One region of the Actinomadura meridiana genome, then DNA from elsewhere that is predicted to be linked to it. Evidence: predicted binding sites of a transcription regulator. Region 1 holds the regulator's gene; the other holds the start of a gene.
The links. The regulator HrcA, encoded in region 1, represses chaperone genes, less so after heat shock. The targets are predictions, from matches to a motif close to TTGGCACTCTCNNNNNGAGAGTGCCAA.
Positions count from the first base shown of each region.

Region 2: ABD808_RS03385 (FmdB family zinc ribbon protein) is a predicted target of HrcA. The motif match lies at 3,192-3,218, and genes of this name have one in related genera.

Region 1 covers NZ_BAABAS010000005.1:354,235-363,109, reverse strand. The annotation lists partial or broken gene ABD808_RS10940 (PhoH family protein) at 1-95, opposite strand, end outside; gene ABD808_RS10935 (histidine triad nucleotide-binding protein) at 229-573, opposite strand; gene ABD808_RS10930 (SigE family RNA polymerase sigma factor) at 888-1,475, shown strand; gene ABD808_RS10925 (hypothetical protein) at 1,472-2,179, shown strand; gene ABD808_RS10920 (16S rRNA (uracil(1498)-N(3))-methyltransferase) at 2,223-2,954, opposite strand; gene dnaJ (molecular chaperone DnaJ) at 3,024-4,157, opposite strand; gene hrcA (heat-inducible transcriptional repressor HrcA) at 4,158-5,219, opposite strand; gene ABD808_RS10905 (DUF3097 domain-containing protein) at 5,564-6,388, shown strand; gene hemW (radical SAM family heme chaperone HemW) at 6,415-7,623, opposite strand; gene ABD808_RS10895 (hypothetical protein) at 7,757-8,875, shown strand, end outside.
Region 2 covers NZ_BAABAS010000003.1:408,708-417,582, forward strand. The annotation lists gene ABD808_RS03370 (5-formyltetrahydrofolate cyclo-ligase) at 1-412, shown strand, start outside; gene ABD808_RS03375 (NAD(P)-dependent oxidoreductase) at 508-1,497, shown strand; gene ABD808_RS03380 (potassium/proton antiporter) at 1,601-3,085, shown strand; gene ABD808_RS03385 (FmdB family zinc ribbon protein) at 3,255-3,608, shown strand; gene ABD808_RS03390 (MMPL family transporter) at 3,980-6,109, shown strand; gene ABD808_RS03395 (S-methyl-5'-thioadenosine phosphorylase) at 6,241-7,068, shown strand; gene cpaB (Flp pilus assembly protein CpaB) at 7,065-7,673, shown strand; gene ABD808_RS03405 (MscL family protein) at 7,812-8,225, shown strand; gene ABD808_RS03410 (YciI family protein) at 8,511-8,843, opposite strand.

The DNA.
Region 1 (8,875 bases):
ACCACGATCTTGATCTGGGAGGGCGGGCCCCCCTGGTCGTCGCGCCCCGTCTGGGTGGAGGTGGGGGTTGACCTCGTGTGAGTTGATTCGACCATCAGCCCGGCCTTGCGGCCTCTCTGACCTGCCTTCTGTCTGCTCCGGGTGCCAAGGTGTGTCGGTTCCATCGTACTGGCCACCCCCGACAGGGCGCCGATCTATTTCCGTGGACGGAGCGGCGCGGGGCCACCGTCAGCCGGGCGGCCAGTTGAGGCCACGTCCGCCGAGGACGTGTGCGTGCACGTGGAACACGGTCTGACCGGCCTGGGCGCCGGTGTTGAACACCAACCGGTAGCCGGACTCGGCGACGCCCTCGGCGGCCGCGACCTCGTGGGCCACCCGCACCAGTTCGGCGAGCAGTTCGGCGTCGGACGCGACCAACTCGGCGACGTTCGGATGGTGATCCCTCGGCACGACCAGCACGTGCGTCGGCGCCTGGGGGTTGATGTCGCGGAACGCGACCGTCCCCGGCGACTCGCGGACGATCTCGGCGGGCACGTCCCCAGAAACGATCTTGCAGAACAGGCAGTCGGTCATCTGTCTCCCTCCGCCTCCGCGCCCCCAGCAGGGCCGCCGAACGTCCGGAAACCCTATCGAGACCGGCGCGAGCGTGGCTCGCGACGCCCCGCACTGGATAGTGTCGTCCGGCGATCAACCTTCGCTTCCGGGCGGCATTCCGACCGCCCAGTGGTTAAGGTTGTCAGCTCAAGGCGTACCCCCCGGTTCGCAAGGCATTGACGGCGTGCTCGGCCGGGCCGGGCGCGCCGATCCACGCCGCTCCGACGGTCCGTCCGTAAGGATGGCCGGGGGACGGCAAAGGCGGCGGATAGGTGACCGAGGCAAACCACGACATGCCCTTTCGTAAACCCAACGACGAGGGCGCGCGTCCCACTGACGTGACCGAGACCCTCGTGGCCAGGGGCACGGCGGGCGCGGTGGCCGTAGCCTGGGACGCCGACCAGGCGGTGACCGCGCTCTACAGCGCCAACTACCGTTCACTGGTCCGGCTCGCGGCGATGCTGGTCCGTGACTCCGGGACGGCCGAGGAGGTCGTCCAGGACGCGTTCGTCGCGATGCACGGCGGTTGGCGCCGCCTGCGCGACCCCGACAAGGCGCTGTCGTACCTACGACAGTCCGTGGTGAACCGCTCACGATCGGTGCTCAGGCATCGCGCCGTCGTCGAGAAGTACGCCCCGAAGGGCCTGCCGGACGCGCCGAGCGCGGAGGCCGGGGCCATCGGCGAGCTGGAGCGGTCGGCGGTCATCGACGCCCTGTCCCGGCTGCCCGCACGCCAGCGGGAGGCGCTCGTCCTGCGCTACTACGCCGATCTGTCCGAAGCGGAGATCGCCAACGCGATGGGCATCTCCCGCGGTGCCGTGAAGAGCCATACGGCGCGCGGCATGACCGCGCTACGCAACGTCCTGGAGCAGTTCTCATGACCACCGACCCCGACGACGAGCATGGCGAGATCCTCCGCCGTGCCCTGCACGCGGAGGCGGAGACGGTCAACCCCGAGGGGGACGGCCTGGAGCGCATCCGGGCCCGCATTTCGGGCGGTCACGGCCGCCGGTTCGGGCTCGGACGGTTCGGCCCCTCCCGCTACGGGCTGGGGATCGACCGCTTCACCGTCAACTGGGCACGTCCCGTCCTCGCCGTGGCGGCCGCCACGGTGATCGCCGGGCTGGGCGTGACCGCCCCCCAGACCATCGACCTCATCCAGCAGTCGGTCGGCAACAACGGCCCGGCCGGCGACGGGCAGAATCCGCCCGGCGGGGAGCGCACGGACGCCGGAGGCGACCCGCAGTTCCCCGACCCGGCGTCGCCCGGCAACAGCGCGTCCGGTTCGCCGAGCGGCTCGATGTCGCCCAGCGTCACCGTCTCGCCGGGGATCTCCGCCTGCCGTATCCCGCCGTCGGGGACGCCGACGGCCGCCGCCTCGTCCGCCGCGGACGCCACGCCCGCGCCGTCGACCACGCCCTGCCCGAGCGAGTCGCCCTCGCAGACGCCGACCGTCACGCCGCCCGCCACCACGCCCGCGACGCCCGACCCGGGCGACCCGACCGACCAGCCGACGCCGTCCACGACGAGCGAGCCCGCGCGGACCACCGGCGGGCAGGGCACCGGAACCGGCGACGGTTCCTGACCCGCCTTCCCCAGCTCACTCCCCCGGCCCCCAGGGGCCGCCGTCACCAGCGGCCGGTGGCCGTCATCAGGACAGCGGCGGCCGCGACTCCGGCCGTCGACGTGCGCAGCACGGTCGGGCCGAGCCTGGCGGGACGCCCACCGGCGGCGGTGAACCGCGCCAGTTCCTCGTCGGTGATCCCGCCCTCGGGGCCGACGACGACCACGATGTCGCCGTCGGCGGGCGGCGCCATCGCGCTGAGCGGCGCGTCCGACTCCTCGTGCAGGACGACCGCCAGCGACGCCGCCGCGACCCGCTTGGCGACCTCGTCGGTGGACGCGAGGTCGGCGACCTCGGGGAGGCGGCCGCGGCGCGCCTGCTTGCCCGCCTCACGTGCGGTGCCGCGCCAGCGGGCCAGGGCCTTCGCGCGGCGTTCCGCGCGCCACTGGGTGACGCAGCGCGCCGCCGACCACGGGACGATCTCGTCCACCCCGACCTCGGTCATGGTCTCGACCGCCAGCTCGCCCCGGTCGCCCTTCGGGAGCGCCTGGACGACCACGACGCGCGGCACGGGCGGCGGCTCCCGGTGCCGGGCCAGCACGTCCAGCGTGAGGGACGCCCGGTCGGCGGCGGTCACGACGCATTCGGCGAGGAGGCCCGCGCCGTCGGTCAGGTCGACGCGCTCCCCGGGCCGTAGCCGCCGCACGGTCGCGGCGTGCCGGCCCTCGGGGCCGTCGAGGACGACGCTGCCGCGTTCCAGCGCGTCCGTCCCGGCGAGGAACACCGGCGGGCTCATGCGGAATCCCTAATCACCGTGTTTGGAGGGGCCGCGGAGTCCTTCCTGGTAGGCCTCCGCCGCCGCTCTTCAGTGCTGGTTGAAGACGTCCTTGATGCGGGAGAACATGCCGCGCTGGCCCGGCGCGAACTTGCCGGGCGGACGTTCCTCGCCGCGCAGCGTGGCGAGCCGCCGCAGCAGCTCCTCCTGCTCCTCGTCGAGCCGGTTCGGCGTCTCCACGTTCACATGGATCATCAGGTCACCGCGGCCGCTCTCGTTGAGATGCCGGACGCCCCGGTTGTACAGCGTGATGACCTGCCCGGACTGGGTGCCGGGCTTGATGTCGACGCTCTCGGTGGCGTCCAGGGTCTCGATGCTGACGCTGGTGCCGAGCGCCGCCGCCGTCATCGGGATCTCGACCGTGCAGTGCAGGTCGTCGCCCTCCCGCTCGTAGATCGCGTGGGCCTTCTCCACGATCTCCAGGAACAGGTCGCCGGGCGGGCCGCCGCCGGGGCCGACCTCGCCCTCCCCGGCGAGCTGGATGTGGATGCCGTTCTCCACCCCGGCCGGGATCTTGACCTTGACGGTCCGGCGGGTGCGGACGCGGCCCTCGCCGGAGCACTCGGTGCACGGGTTGCGGATCACCGAGCCGAACCCGCCGCACGCGGGGCACGGCCGGGCCGTCATGACCTGGCCGAGGAACGACCGCTGGACCTGCTGGACCTCGCCCCGGCCGTGGCAGGTGTCGCACGTGTCGGGGTGGGTGCCGGGCGCGCAGCCCGAGCCCTCACAGCTGGTGCAGGCGACCGCGGTGTCGATGGACAGCTCGCGGGTCGTGCCGAACGCGGTCTCGCTCAGGTCGAGTTCGACCCGCAGCGTCGCGTTGCGGCCGCGCCGCGCCCTGGACCGGGGGCCCCGGGACGCCGCGGTGCCGAAGAAGGCGTCCATGATGTCGCTGAACGGGAACCCGGCGCCGCCGAACCCGCCGGCGCCCGCGCCGCCGCTCGGCGCGAACGGGTCGGCGCCGAGGTCGTACATCTCGCGCTTCTTCGGGTCGGAGAGCACCTCGTACGCCTGGGTGATCTCCTTGAACCTGTCCTGGGTCTCCGGATCCGGGTTGACGTCCGGGTGGAGCTCCCGCGCGAGCCGCCGATAGGCCTTCTTGACCTCGTCGGGGCTGGCGTCCCGCCGGACGCCCAGGGTCGCGTAGTAGTCGTTGGCCACTTACGACCCCGCCAGGATCTGTCCCACGTAGCGTGCCACTGCCCGTACCGCTCCCATCGTGCTGGGGTAATCCATGCGTGTAGGCCCGAGCACTCCCAGCCGGGCCAGGGTGAGGTCGCCCACGCCGTAGTCGGCGGCGACGACCGAGGTGGACCGGAGCCCCAGGTCGGGGTTCTCGGTGCCGATCCGCACCGTAACCTTAGAGGAGTCGCCGGTCTCGCCGAGCAGCCGCATCAGGATCACCTGCTCCTCCAGCGCCACCAGGACGTCCCGCAGGCTCTGCGAGAAGTCCACTGCGGCGAGGTTCGCCGCACCCGCGAAAACGATCTTCTCCTCGTGCTTGTCGACCAGTGTCTCAAGCAGCACCGACAGGACCGCCGCCGCGAGCGGCCGTTCGTCGGGGGTCACCTTGTTCGGCAGGTCGACGAGCGCCGTCGGGACGTCGCCGAGACCGAGCCCGTCGAGACACGTGTTCAGCAACGCCCGCAGGTGCCCGATCGATTCCTCCGAGAGCGCGTCCGGCTTGCTCTGCGCGGACGGCCCGCCGGACCCGCCGGAGCCGTGCGGCGGGACGTCGATCACCCGCTGCTCCACCCGCCCGGTGTTGGTGATCAGGACGAGCAGCAACCGGCCCTCGGCGACCGGGACGAGTTCGACGTGCCGCACCGACGAGCGGGTCAGCGACGGGTACTGCACGACGGCGACCTGCCGGGTGAGCTGCGCGAGGAGCCGCACCGTGCGGCCGACGACGTCGTCGAGGTCGTAGGCGCCGGACAGGAACGTCTCGATCGCGCGGCGCTCGGCGACCGACAGCGGCTTGATCGTGGACAGCCGGTCGACGAACAGCCGGTAGCCCTTGTCGGTGGGGACGCGCCCGGCGCTGGTGTGGGGCTGGGTGATGTACCCCTGCTCCTCCAGGACCGCCATGTCGTTGCGGATGGTGGCCGGGGACACCCCGAGGTTGTGCCGGTCGGTCAGGGCCTTGGAGCCCACCGGTTCGTTGGTGGAGACGAAGTCCTCCACGATGGCGCGCAGGACCGCGAGCTTCCGGTCGTCCAGCACCCGATCACCTCCTTCGTCCCGCCGGGCCCGAGCGGTCGGCTCGGACCGCCCCGCCGTGCCGGGCGGCCGGTCCGGTGAGCGTCACCGCACCGACTGGCACTCCTTGCTCCCGAGTGCCAAGTGTACGGCCCGGAGGCCGCACTCTGGAGGGTCCGCCCGGACCCGTACGGCTGCGCGATCTTATCTCCTTGGACTCCGCCACCGATTCGCGCCGACCGTCCGTCCGGTGGCCGCCCCGTGGGCGACCCGTGGGCGACCCGTGGGCGACCCGTGGCCGTTCGCGCCACGCCGGGAGACGAGGGACGACGCCACCTGGGCGTCCGTCCGGGTTAATGTGCGGATCCGTGCGGAGTAAGAACTATGGAAACGACGTGCTGGCCGGTGACTGGCGTCGGCCGCGCAAGGGCCAGATCCCCGAGGTCCCGGCCGAACCGGGGCTCGTCGCCGAGGACCCCGACAGCGGGTTCTGCGGCGCGGTCGTCGGCTGCGACAAAACCGGCGTCACGCTGGAGGACCGGTTCGGCAAGCGGCGGGTGTTCCCGCTGACCAAGTCGGGTTTCCTGATCGACGGAAAACCGGTCACGCTCGTCCGGCCCGCGCCGCCGGACGCGGCGTCGCGCGGGCGGGCGCGGTCGGCGTCCGGGTCGATCGCCGTCCAGGGGCTGCGGGCCCGGGTGGCGAAGGAGAGCCGCATCTACGTGGAGGGCGTCCACGACGCGGAGCTGGTCGAGAAGATCTGGGGCCACGACCTGCGGGTCGAGGGCGTCGTCGTGGAGTACCTCGAAGGCGTGGACGACCTGCCCCCCATCGTCGAGGAGTTCGGCCCTGACACCGACCGCCGCCTCGGCGTCCTCGTCGACCATCTGGTGGACGGCTCCAAGGAGTCCCGGATCGCGGCGCGGGTGTCGTCGCCGCACGTCCTGATCACGGGGCATCCGTTCATCGACATCTGGGAGGCGGTCAAGCCCGCGTCGGTGGGGATCCGCGCCTGGCCGCGCGTCCCACGCGGCATCCCGTGGAAGGAGGGCGTCATCGCCGAACTGGGTTGGGGCGACAACACGGGTGCGGCTTGGAAACGCATTCTGGCTTCGGTCAACAGTTACGCGGATCTGGAGCCCGCCCTGTTGGGACGGGTCGAAGAACTCATCGACTTTGTGACAGTCCCCTAGAGCCCCCTAGGCGAGCGGGTTTCGCGTTAGACCAGGTCTCGGACGACGGCGTCGGCGAGGAGCCGTCCGTGTCGGGTGAGGATCGCGCGGCCCCGCTCGTAGGGGACGGGCTCGATCAGCCCGTCGTCGATCGCCCGCCGCGCGGCGGTGTCGTCCAGGAGGGTGGACGGGCAGCCGTCGGCGAGCCGCAGTTCCAGCATGATCCGCTCGACGCGGCGGTCGTCGTCGTCCAGGATCTCCCTGGCGTGCGCGGGGGAAACGTCCTCGGCGAGGCGGGTGGCGTAGGCGGCGGGGTGCTTGACGTTCCACCAGCGGGTGCCGCCGACATGGCTGTGCGCGCCCGGCCCGACGCCCCACCAGTCGGCGCCCGTCCAATAGAGCAGGTTGTGGCGGCAGACGGCGGACGGTCCGGTGGCCCAGTTGGATATCTCGTACCAGTGCAGGCCGTGCGCGGACAGCATTTCGTCAGCGATCAGGTAGCGGTCGGCCATGGCGTCGTCATCGGGGGCGGCCAACTCGCCGCGCCGTACTTGTGCCGCCAGGCGGGTGCCGTCCTCGACGATGAGCGCGTACGCCGAGACGTGGTCGGGCTCCGCCATCAGGGCCGCCTCCAGGGAGCCCTTCCAGTCGGCGTGGGTCTCCCCTGGCGTGCCGTAGATGAGGTCGAGGTTGATGTGCTCGAATCCGGCCTTGCGCGTCCACTCCACCACCTGCGGGACGCGGCCCGGCGTATGGCTGCGCTCCAGGACGGCCAGAACATGCTCGCGCGCGCTCTGCATGCCATACGAGACGCGCGTGAAACCGGCTTCGCGCAGCCTTCCCACATAGGACTCGTCCACCGATTCGGGATTGGCCTCCGTGGTGACCTCCGCGCCCGGCGCGAGCCCGAATTCCTTGTCGATCGCGTCCAGGACGCGTCCTAGATCCTCGGGCGGTAGCAGTGTGGGAGTGCCGCCACCGACGAAGACCGTCTCGACGGGCAGGTCCACGTCGCCCAGGACGCGACGGGCTATCCGCACCTCCGCGATGGCGGTGTCGGCGTAGGTGTCGCGGCTCGCTCCCGGTCCGAGTTCCGTCGCGGTGTAGGTGTTGAAGTCGCAGTAGCCACACCGCGTCACGCAGAACGGGACATGCACGTAGAACGCGAAAGGGCGCGTCCCAAGGCCGTCGAGGGAGCGGCTGGGCAACGTGCCGTCCGCGGGGACGGGATCGCCATCAGGAAGGGTCGAGGGCACGCCTCAAGTCTGCCCTGCCCAAGCCCCTGCCCCGTCCTGCCCGGTCAGAGCGGGTCGGGCCTCATGAATCCGACACCTGCGCGGGGCCTGGACTTCACCGGCGCGCAAGACACGCTGCCTAACTTCGCTGATCATGGGAAAACGTGCTCGTCAGGCCGTACTCGCATTGACAGGCGTCGCCGTCGTCGGCGCTCCCCTCCTCCTCACCGTCTCCCCCGCGTCCGCCGCCCCCGGCGTGATCAACGTCCAACGGAACGGGTCCACGAAGTCGCTGTCGTTCACCGCCCGGCGGGACGGGGAGGCAGTGATCTCCTTCGCCGCGTCCGCGCCGGGCGTCTCCTGGGCTCGGAAGGGCGCCGAATCCGCCGTCGTGGCGATCTCGGTGGACGGACGGCACGTGACCGACCTCGTCGTCCCGTCGTCCGAGCCGGTGGCCCGGAGCCTCGGCCTCGGGCATGTCCGTCCGGGCAGGCACAAGGTCGCGCTGCGGTTCGCGAAGGGCAGCGCGGCCACCGCCCGCCGCGTGACCCTGCGGCGGCCCCGCGTCGAGGTGCCGTCCGGGGGCGCGGACGCGGTCGCCCTGCGGCACGCGCCGATCGTCGTCGGAAGGACGCTCGGCTCGCTCGGCAACCCGTACCAGAACTCCACCACCGACACCCCACTCGTCGCCTGGCACGAGACGAAGGCCGCCGCGGCGCCCGGCCACCGGATCCTCGAGTACTCGGTCGTGTGGAGCAACGAGGACGGCGGCACCGACACGCCCGCGCTGATGGCCCGCTGGGGCCGGACCACCGACATCGAATGGATCTACCGGGTCGAGGTGGACCGTTCCGGGAACCGCGTCGACGACACCGGCGTGTACCAGGCGCCCGAGCACCAGACGCTCAAGTTCCACGGGCGGTACGAGGGCGACCATCCGTTGCTGCAAACGTGCACGTCCAACAACAACATGTGCGACGTGATCACGCCGAAGTCGCCGCTGCGGTTCCTGCTCGACGCGTCCCCGACGCGCCCGGACGGCCGCGCCCGCGAGGTCGTCATGGACCGCGAGCCCTGGACGTACCGCATCGCGGCACAGGAGATGGTCCGCGAAGGGAAGATCGAGTCGCCCTCCGACCCCGCGACACGCGAGGTCGGCGACCAGCGCACCTACCTCTTCGTCGAGTTCGACAAGAAGACCGGCTCGCCGACGGGGTCGGGCTCCGTGCCGGGCGTGGCGCTCGGCGTCCGCCTCAAGGACGACCCGTCCACG
Region 2 (8,875 bases), on a different contig from region 1:
CGAACCGGAGACGCGCGGCTTGCTCTTCGCCTTGTGGAAACGCGGCACATACGTGCTCCTCCCCCTGCTGCTACCGGACGGCGACCTGGACTGGGCGTCCTACGAGGGCCCCGACTCGCTGGTCTCCGGGTCGCGCGGGTGCCTGGAGCCGTCCGAGCCGCCACGCGGGGTGGGCGCCGTGGCCAGCGCGGACGTCGTCCTCGCCCCCGCCCTGGCCGCCGATCGGACCGGGACGCGGCTCGGGCGCGGCGGCGGCTCCTTCGACCGGACGCTCGCGCGTGTCGGACCAGCGATTCTGACCGTAGCGCTGCTGTACGACACTGAGCTGGTCCCGACGCTCCCCGCCGAACCGCACGATCAGCGCGTCCGGGCCGCCGTGACGCCGTCCGAGGGGCTGGTCCGGCTGGGCTGAGCGCCTCCCGGGCCGTCCGGTGACCTGCGCACGAGCCCGTCCGGCCGGGCCTCGTAGGGTTGCAGGGCAAGATCGTCCGGAATCGGGAGGTTCGCATGACGGAGCCGTGGCGGATCCTGTCCCTGCCGCCCATCGCGGAGGACGTCGTCCAGGGGCTGTTCGCTCCGCTCGGGGACGCGGCGGAGGTGACGTTCCCGCAGGTCAGGGATCGTGCCGGGCTGCTCGCCGCGCTCCCGGGGGCCGACATCGTGATCGCCGACTTCGCGGGACGGCTCGCGCTGGACGCGCAGGCCGTGGCCGCCGCCTCGCGGTTGGCGTTCGTGCAGATGCCCGCGGTCGGAACGGACAGCATCGACGTCGCCGCGCTCACGGCGGCAGGCGTGCCCGTGGCCAACGCGGCGGGCTTCAATGCGCGCGGCGTCGCCGAATGGGCGCTCGGCGCTGCGCTCGCACTGTGCCGCAACCTTGCCTGGGGTGACCGGGCCGTTCGCGCGGGCGGCTGGCCGCAGCAGGAGATGGTCGCGCGAGGGCCACGGGAGATCCACACACAGCGCGTCGGCATCGTGGGTTTCGGTTCGATCGGCTCTGAGACGGCGCGGTTGTTCGCGGCGCTCGGCTGCACGGTGTCGTATTGGACGAGGCGGAAGCGACCGGACGCCGTCGCCACGTACCGCAAGTTGGACGACCTGATGGCCGTGTCGGACATCCTCGTCCTAGCTCTGCCGCTGACACCGGAAACCAGGGGTCTGATCGGTCCCGAACGTCTCGCCCTACTGCCGGACAACGCTTTGCTGGTGAACGTGGCTCGCGGGGGCATCGCGCCTGACGACGCCGTCCTGGACGTACTCAATTCGGGACGGTTGGCAGGCGCGGCCCTAGACGTCTACGACGAGGAACCACTGCCGCTCGACCATCCGCTGCGTTCGCATGAGGACGTTCTGCTCTCACCGCACACGGCGGGAGGGTCCGTCCAGTCGCAGCTGGAACTCGTGGTGAGGGTCCGCGACAACGTCACCGCGGCCGTACTGGGGCAGGACGTGCGGAACGTGGTGAACGGGGTAAATCCGCAGGTCAGGCGGCGATAGCCGACCTTTACGACATGCCGTCACTCAACCGTAAATACACGATCCACCGTTTAATCTGTAGGATTCCTCAAAGATCAACTTTGACGACCCCGAAGGGCGGGATGTGCATCTCGACATCTGGCTACTCCTCGGGGCCACGCTCGTACTCTGCGCCATCGTCGCGGTCAGGCTGTCGCACAAGGCCGGCCTGCCGACCCTGCTGGCGTACATGGGCCTCGGCCTTCTCATCGGCGAGTCCGGCCCCGCCCACATCAGCTTCGACGACGTCGAGCTCGCCGAGACGCTCGGGCTGGCCGCCCTCGTCCTGATCCTCGCCGAGGGCGGCGTCACCACCAGCTGGCGGCACGTCCGGCCCTCGGTGCCCGCGGCGCTCAGCGTGTCCACAATCGGCACGCTGATCAGCATCGGCGTGGTCGCGGGCGCCGCCATGTGGCTGGTCGGCCTGGACTGGCGGCCCGCGTTCCTGCTCGCCGCCGTGCTCGCCCCGACCGACGCCGCGGCCGTGTTCTCGGTACTGCGACGGCTGCCGTTGCCGTCGCGGCTGAGCGGGCTGCTGGAGGCCGAATCCGGCTTCAACGACGCGCCCGTCGTCATCATCGTGGTGACGCTCAGCGCGCACACCGCCGCGCCCAACCTCGCCGAACTCCTTGGCGTGATGGTGTACGAGCTGGTCGCGGGCGGGATCATCGGCATCGCGATCGGGTGGCTCGGGGCACAGGGTCTGCGCCGCATCGCGTTGCCCGCGTCCGGTCTCTACTCCATCGCGGTTCTGTCGTTGACGGTCGCCTCCTATGGCGCGGCGACGCTGCTTCATTCCAGTGGGTTCCTCGCCGTGTATGTCAGTGCGGTCGTGCTAGGCAACGCGCGGCTGCCGCACCGTCCCGCTACACGTGGCTTCGCTGAAGGCATTGGCTGGCTCGCCCAGATCGGGTTGTTCGTGATGCTGGGCTTGCTCGCCTCCCCCAGCGAGCTTCCTGGCCAGATCGTGCCCGCGCTCGTCATCGGATCTGTCTTGTTGCTGGTCGCCCGCCCGCTGTCGGTCGTGCTTTCCACGATCGGGTTCAAGCTGTCGTGGGGCGAGAAGATGTTCGCGTCTTGGGCGGGGCTGCGTGGGGCCGTCCCGATCGTCCTCGCCACCATCCCGATGGTGCAGGACGTGGAGAGCGCGGGTCGGTTGTTCGCGATCGTCTTCAACATCGTCGTGGTGTTCACGCTCATCCAGGGCCCCACGCTGCCGCTGGCCGCGCGCCTGTGCCGGTTGAAGAGCGACCAGCAGACCCGGGAACTGGACGTGGAAGCGGCGCCGTTGGAGGAACTCCACGCCGACCTGCTGGAAGTCCGGATACCGTCCGACTCCATGCTGAGCGGCGTCGAGATTTTCGAGCTTCGGTTGCCGCCTGGTGCGTCCGTCACGCTCGTTGTGCGGAACGGGTCCAGCTTCGTGCCGGAACCCACCACGCCCTTGCACGCGGGTGACACCCTGCTGGTCGTGACCACTGCCGCCGTACGCGACGCCACCGAACGCCGTCTGCGCGCGGTCAGCCGCAAGGGTCGCCTGGCGGGCTGGTTCGGAGAGACCGGAACCTGACATCCTGGCCCACGGCCGATCATCGAGTGGTGATCGGGCGGTGATCGGGTGATGATCGGCCGTGGGAACAGGCCGGGGGCGATTCCTGTTCCAAGCATCGGTACCATTAGCAGTCGTTAACACTGAGTGCCAGTCCGGGACCGCCGGGCTGAGTCAGCGAGGAGGAACCGTGCCGACGTATCAGTACGTTTGCACCGAGTGCGGCGAGCCTCTCGAGGTCGTGCAGAAGTTCAGCGACGACGCGCTGACCGAGTGCCCGGCGTGCGAGGGCAAGCTCCGCAAGGTCTTCTCGGCGGCCGGGATCATCTTCAAGGGTTCCGGGTTCTACCGCACCGACAGTCGTAGCTCCGGCAAGAGTTCGACGTCGGGAGCCTCGTCCACGACCTCGTCGTCGAGCAGTGAGTCGTCCAAGTCGGACTCCTCTTCCTCGTCGTCGTCTTCGACCTCGTCCGGTGGCGACTCGTCTGGTGGCGGCTCCTCGTCCTCCGGCAGTTCGTCCTCGTCCTCCGAAAAGGTCGCCTGACCTCAGACGGACCACCCGTCCGACCGGAGACCGCCCGCCGGACCCACGAACCGGCAGGCGCACCCTCCGGTCTTTGGCATGCCCTCGATACGCGGATGTTCAGTTCACGTGCGGCTTCTACATCTCAAGAGGTAGCCGCGCGGACACTCGTGCCCCTCACGGTGTAGCAAGGTTCCCGCCTCACGCTGGAGGCGCGCTCTGGCACGTTCCCGGACGATTGAGGGGACGGGGGACGGTTCGCACGCATCCTCTCCCAAGTAGCGCGAATTTCGCGATACTACTTGACATGTCTCGACGATCGAGAGATTCTACTCAACGCGACATATCTCGATATGCCCGGATCGGCGGGACAGGATGCACAGGAGAGGAACATGAGCGAACAGAGCCCGGCTCCCCCCAGGTCACGGACACACCGTTTGGCCGGACTCATCGCCGGACGGCGAACCAAATGGGCCGTCCTGGCCCTCTGGATCGTCCTGCTGCTCGCCCTCGGGCCGCTGGCCGGCAAGCTCGGCGACGTCGAGGAGAACGACGCGGCGGCCTGGCTCCCCGGCGGAGCCGAGTCGACGCAGGTCGTCGAGCTGGAGAAGCAGTTCCGCAAGGACGAGATGATGGTCGCGGTCATCGTCTACGAGCGTTCCGGCGGAATCACCGCCCAGGACCGTGCGAAGGCCGCCGCGGACATCCCCGGGTTCCAGAAACTGCCCGGCGCGCAGAAGGCGCAGGGACCGTTCCCGTCCAAGGACGGCAAGGCCCTCCAGACGCTGGTACCCCTCACGGATGAGGACTTCACCGGCGCCGTAGACGGGGCACGCGACATAGCCAAGCGCGGACCTCCCGGACTGACCTCGCACGTCGCCGGACCCGCAGGAATGGCCGCCGACCAGTTCAAGGTCTTCGACACCATCGACGGCTTCTTGCTCATGGCCGCAGGCAGCGTGGTCATCGTGCTGCTGCTCATCATCTACCGCAGTCCGGTTCTGTGGTTCGTCCCCGTACTGAGCGCGGTCTTCGCGCTGGGGCTCGCCCAATCGATGGTGTATCTGCTCGCCAAGTACGGAGACCTCACCGTCAACGGTCAGAGCGCTGGAATCCTCACCGTTCTTGTCTTCGGAGTGGCCACCGACTACGCGCTACTGCTCGTCGCGCGTTATCGAGAGGAACTCCATCGGCACGAGGACAGGCACGAGGCCATGGCGTACGCGCTGCACCGCGCGGGCCCGGCGCTCATCGCGTCCGCCGCCACCGTCGCCGTCGGACTGCTGTGCCTGCTGCTCGCCGAGATGAACTCCACTGCCGGAATGGGTCCGGTGGCCGCCGCAGGGGTCATCACGGCCCTCGCCGCTATGACGACCCTCCTGCCCGCGCTCCTCGTCATCTTCGGCCGCTGGCTGTTCTGGCCACTGATCCCCCGGTACGACGCGAAGTACCTGGAGCCGGAGGCGTACGAAGCCGAACACGGCATCTGGAGCCGAATCGCCGCCATGGTGGGACGTCGCCCGCGCGCGCTCTGGGCCGCCACCATGCTCGGCCTGATCGTCCTCACCCTCGGCCTGGGCTCACTCAAGGCGGACGGGCTCTCGGACGCCGGGCAGTTCACCGGACGGCCCGACTCGATCAAGGGCTCCGAGATCATCTCCCGGCACTTCGCCGCGGGATCGGGCGCCCCGGCCGTCGTCATCGGCAAGGCCTCGGCGTCCGACCGGATAGCGGAGACCGTCCGCGGCACGTCCGGCATCGCCGAGGTCGGTCCACCGATCACGGCGAACGGCCAGGTCAAGTATGAGGCGACGCTGAAGGACTCGGCCGACAGCCAGGCGGCACGCGCGACCATCGACCGGTTGCGGACGGGCGTGCACGCCATCCCGTCGGCGGACGCCAAGGTCGGCGGCATGACCGCGACGTCCCTCGACATCAAACGGGCCTCCACCCGCGACAACAAGGTGATCATCCCGATCGTCCTCGGCGTGGTGTTCGTGATCCTCATGCTGCTGCTGCGCGCCGTCGTCGCGCCGCTGCTGATGATGGGCACCGTGGTGCTGTCGTTCCTCGCCTCGCTCGGCGCCTGCGCGCTGATCTTCGAGCACGTCTTCGACTTCGAGGGCACCGACTCGGGATTCCCGCTGCTCGCGTTCATCTTCCTGGTCGCGCTCGGTGTCGACTACAACATCTTCCTGATGCACCGCGTCCGGGAGGAATCGCAGTTGCTCGGCACGCGCCGCGGCATCCAGCGTGGGCTCACCGTCACCGGCGGTGTGATCACCTCGGCGGGCCTGGTGCTGGCGGCGACGTTCGCGTCCATGGTCACGCTGCCGCTGGTGTTCATGGTCGAAATGGGCTTCGCGGTCGCGTTCGGCGTGCTGCTGGACACGCTCATCGTCCGGTCCCTGCTGCTACCGGCCCTGTCCCACGATCTGGGCCGCCGGATCTGGGCGCCTGGACGCCTCGCCAAGCGGGAACAGCCGTCCGCCGACCCCAAGGTGCTCGACCCGGTCGGCTGACAGGACCCCGGCTTCGGCCGGGACGGGGAAGGGAGGGGGCTCGGCCTGGCGCCGGGCCCCTTCTCCGTGAGTTATCCACAATCGGCGGAGGCTGTGTCGGGGGCGGCGGCGGGGTGGCTAATGTCGGCGCCATGTCCACTCAGCGTTCCGGTTCCCAGCCCACGGCCGAGATCGGAGTCATCGGAGGCTCCGGGTTCTACTCGTTCCTCGACGACATCGAGGAGGTGCGGGTCAACACCCCGTACGGGCCCCCGAGCGACACCATCGCGGTCGGCGAACTGGCGGGCCGCCGCGTCGCGTTCGTCCCCCGGCACGGCCGCGACCACCGCTTCCCACCGCACCGGATCCCGTACCGGGCCAACCTGTGGGCGCTGCGGTCCCTCGGCGTCCGGCAGGTGCTGGCCCCGAGCGCCGTCGGCTCCCTCACCCCCGACCACGGCCCCGGCACGCTCGCCGTGCCCGACCAGCTCGCCGACCGCACGTCCGGACGGGAGCAGACCTACTACGACCACGGCGCCGCCGTCCATGTCTCCTTCTCCGACCCGTACTGCCCGGCGGGGCGCCGCATCGCCGTGACGTCCGCCCGAGCCTCCGGCTGGGATCCCGTCGACCGCGGCACTCTGGTCGTCATCGAGGGGCCGCGCTTCTCGACCCGCGCCGAGTCCCGATGGTTCGCCGACCAGGGCTGGACGCTGATCGGGATGACCGGCCATCCCGAGGCCGTCCTCGCCCGAGAGCTGGCGCTCTGCTACACCCCGCTGTGCCTCGTCACCGACCTCGACGCGGGCATCGAGGAGGGCGAGGGCGTCACCATGGACGAGGTCCTCCGCGTCTTCGGCGAGAACATCGGCCGCCTCCGCACCCTCGTCGCCGACGTGGTCACGGCCCTGCCCACCGACCGCTCCTGCCCGTGCCCGAACGTCCTGGACGACATCACGCTCCCCCTGGAGCTCCCGTGACGCGCGGCTTACCGCCCCTGCGACGGCCGCTGGCGGCACTGTTCGCCGCGGCCGCCGTAGGGCTCGCCCTGCTGGCCCTGCACCCCGCCGCACCGCCCACCATCCCGATCCTGACCGCCGCCCACGACCTGCCCGCCGGAACGACCCTCACCCCGTCCGACCTGCGCCGGGTGGGTCTCCCGCCCGCCTCCGTCCCCTCGGGCGTCCTACGCTCCAACGCCACCGGCCGCGTCCTGGCAGGCCCCATGCGCCAAGGCGAACCCCTCACCGACGCCCGCATCGTCGGCGCCGCCCTCCTACGCGGCTACGGCCCCGACACCGTCGCCACCCCCGTCCGCATGTCCGACGCCGACGCCGTCCGCCTCCTCCACCCAGGCGACCACATCGACGTCCTGACAACCACCTCACCCACCCCACTGGACGCACCACAACCCGAGAGCCACACCCGCCTGGTGGTCTCCTCCGTACCGGTACTCGCCGTCCCGTCCCCCAACGAGAACCGTCCTCAGGAGGGCGCCCTGGTGATCCTGGCGACCGACCGAACACAGTCGGCGGCCCTTGCCGGAGCAGGCGCACCCCTGACCCTGACGATCACTGCCCGCTGACCCCCCAAGCCCCAAGATCCACAATTCCCCACGTCACACGGCAAGTCCCGACTTGGCGAACCCAGGGAGAGTTCATTACGATCCGTAGCCGTTCCTGCGCGACCCTGACCGCGCACCCCCGATCCCACTGGAGTAGACATGGGTGGATTCAAGAAGTTCCTCCTCCGCGGAAACCTCGTCGAACTCGCCGTCGCGTTCGTCGTAGGAGCCGCCTTCGCCGGTCTGGTGAAGGACTTCGCGAACTCCTTCATCACTCCCCTGATCGCACTGATCGGCGGCAAGCCCGACTACACCCGCCTGTCCGTCACGATCAGCGGAACCCAGTTCCCCTACGGCATCTTCGTGACCTCCGCGATCGCCTTCGTGATCACGGCCTCCATCGTGTACTTCCTGGTCGTCCTGCCCACGACCAAGCTCATCGAGCGCATGGACCGCGGCAAGGCGGCCACCGAACGCGAATGCCCCCACTGCCTCAGCGAGATCCCCATCAAGGCCATCCGCTGCCGCTACTGCACCTCCGAAGTAGTCCCCACCGCCGAAGTCCCCTGCTGACCCCACCCCTTGGCCCCCGCTCCACCACCCGCGCCCCGATGGCACAACCCCGGCAGCCCACAGCGCAAACAACAGGCCCCACGCCGCCCCAGCTCACCACGGCACCACGGCCAAGCCGCCCGCACAAGCCACGGCACGGGCGACGCCGATCGCAGCCAGTGAGAGGCGCATGGCCTGACACAAACACCGCCTCCACGGTCACCGCCAGTTCGACCCAGCAACACTGACGGCGCCCGGACAGCAACAAGCCGCGTAACCAGCACCTGTGCGTCGTGCCCCCGCGGTCTACGGCGCCTCCTGCAACGGCCAGACCTCGACCACACCCTGCGCAACCGCGCACGGGGTCTTGGACACGAGTTGGACGGCCTCCTCAAGGGACGCGGCTTCGATGATTCCGAACCCAGCCACTGGAAGGCCCGCCGACATGAAGGAGCCACTCTCCACAGTCACACCAGCACCGTCGTGGTTACGCACCTGCACAGGCGCCCCAGCGACACCGACCACCGCCCCGCCCTCAAGCAGGCGAGCGTCATGCGCATGCGCCTCGTCCCGCACCGCCGCGTCAGTACGGTCGTAGCCGTCTCGGTCCCCGTATCCGATAGTCACAAATCTCGCCACAACAGGCCCCTTCCTCTCGTCCCCACGGAATC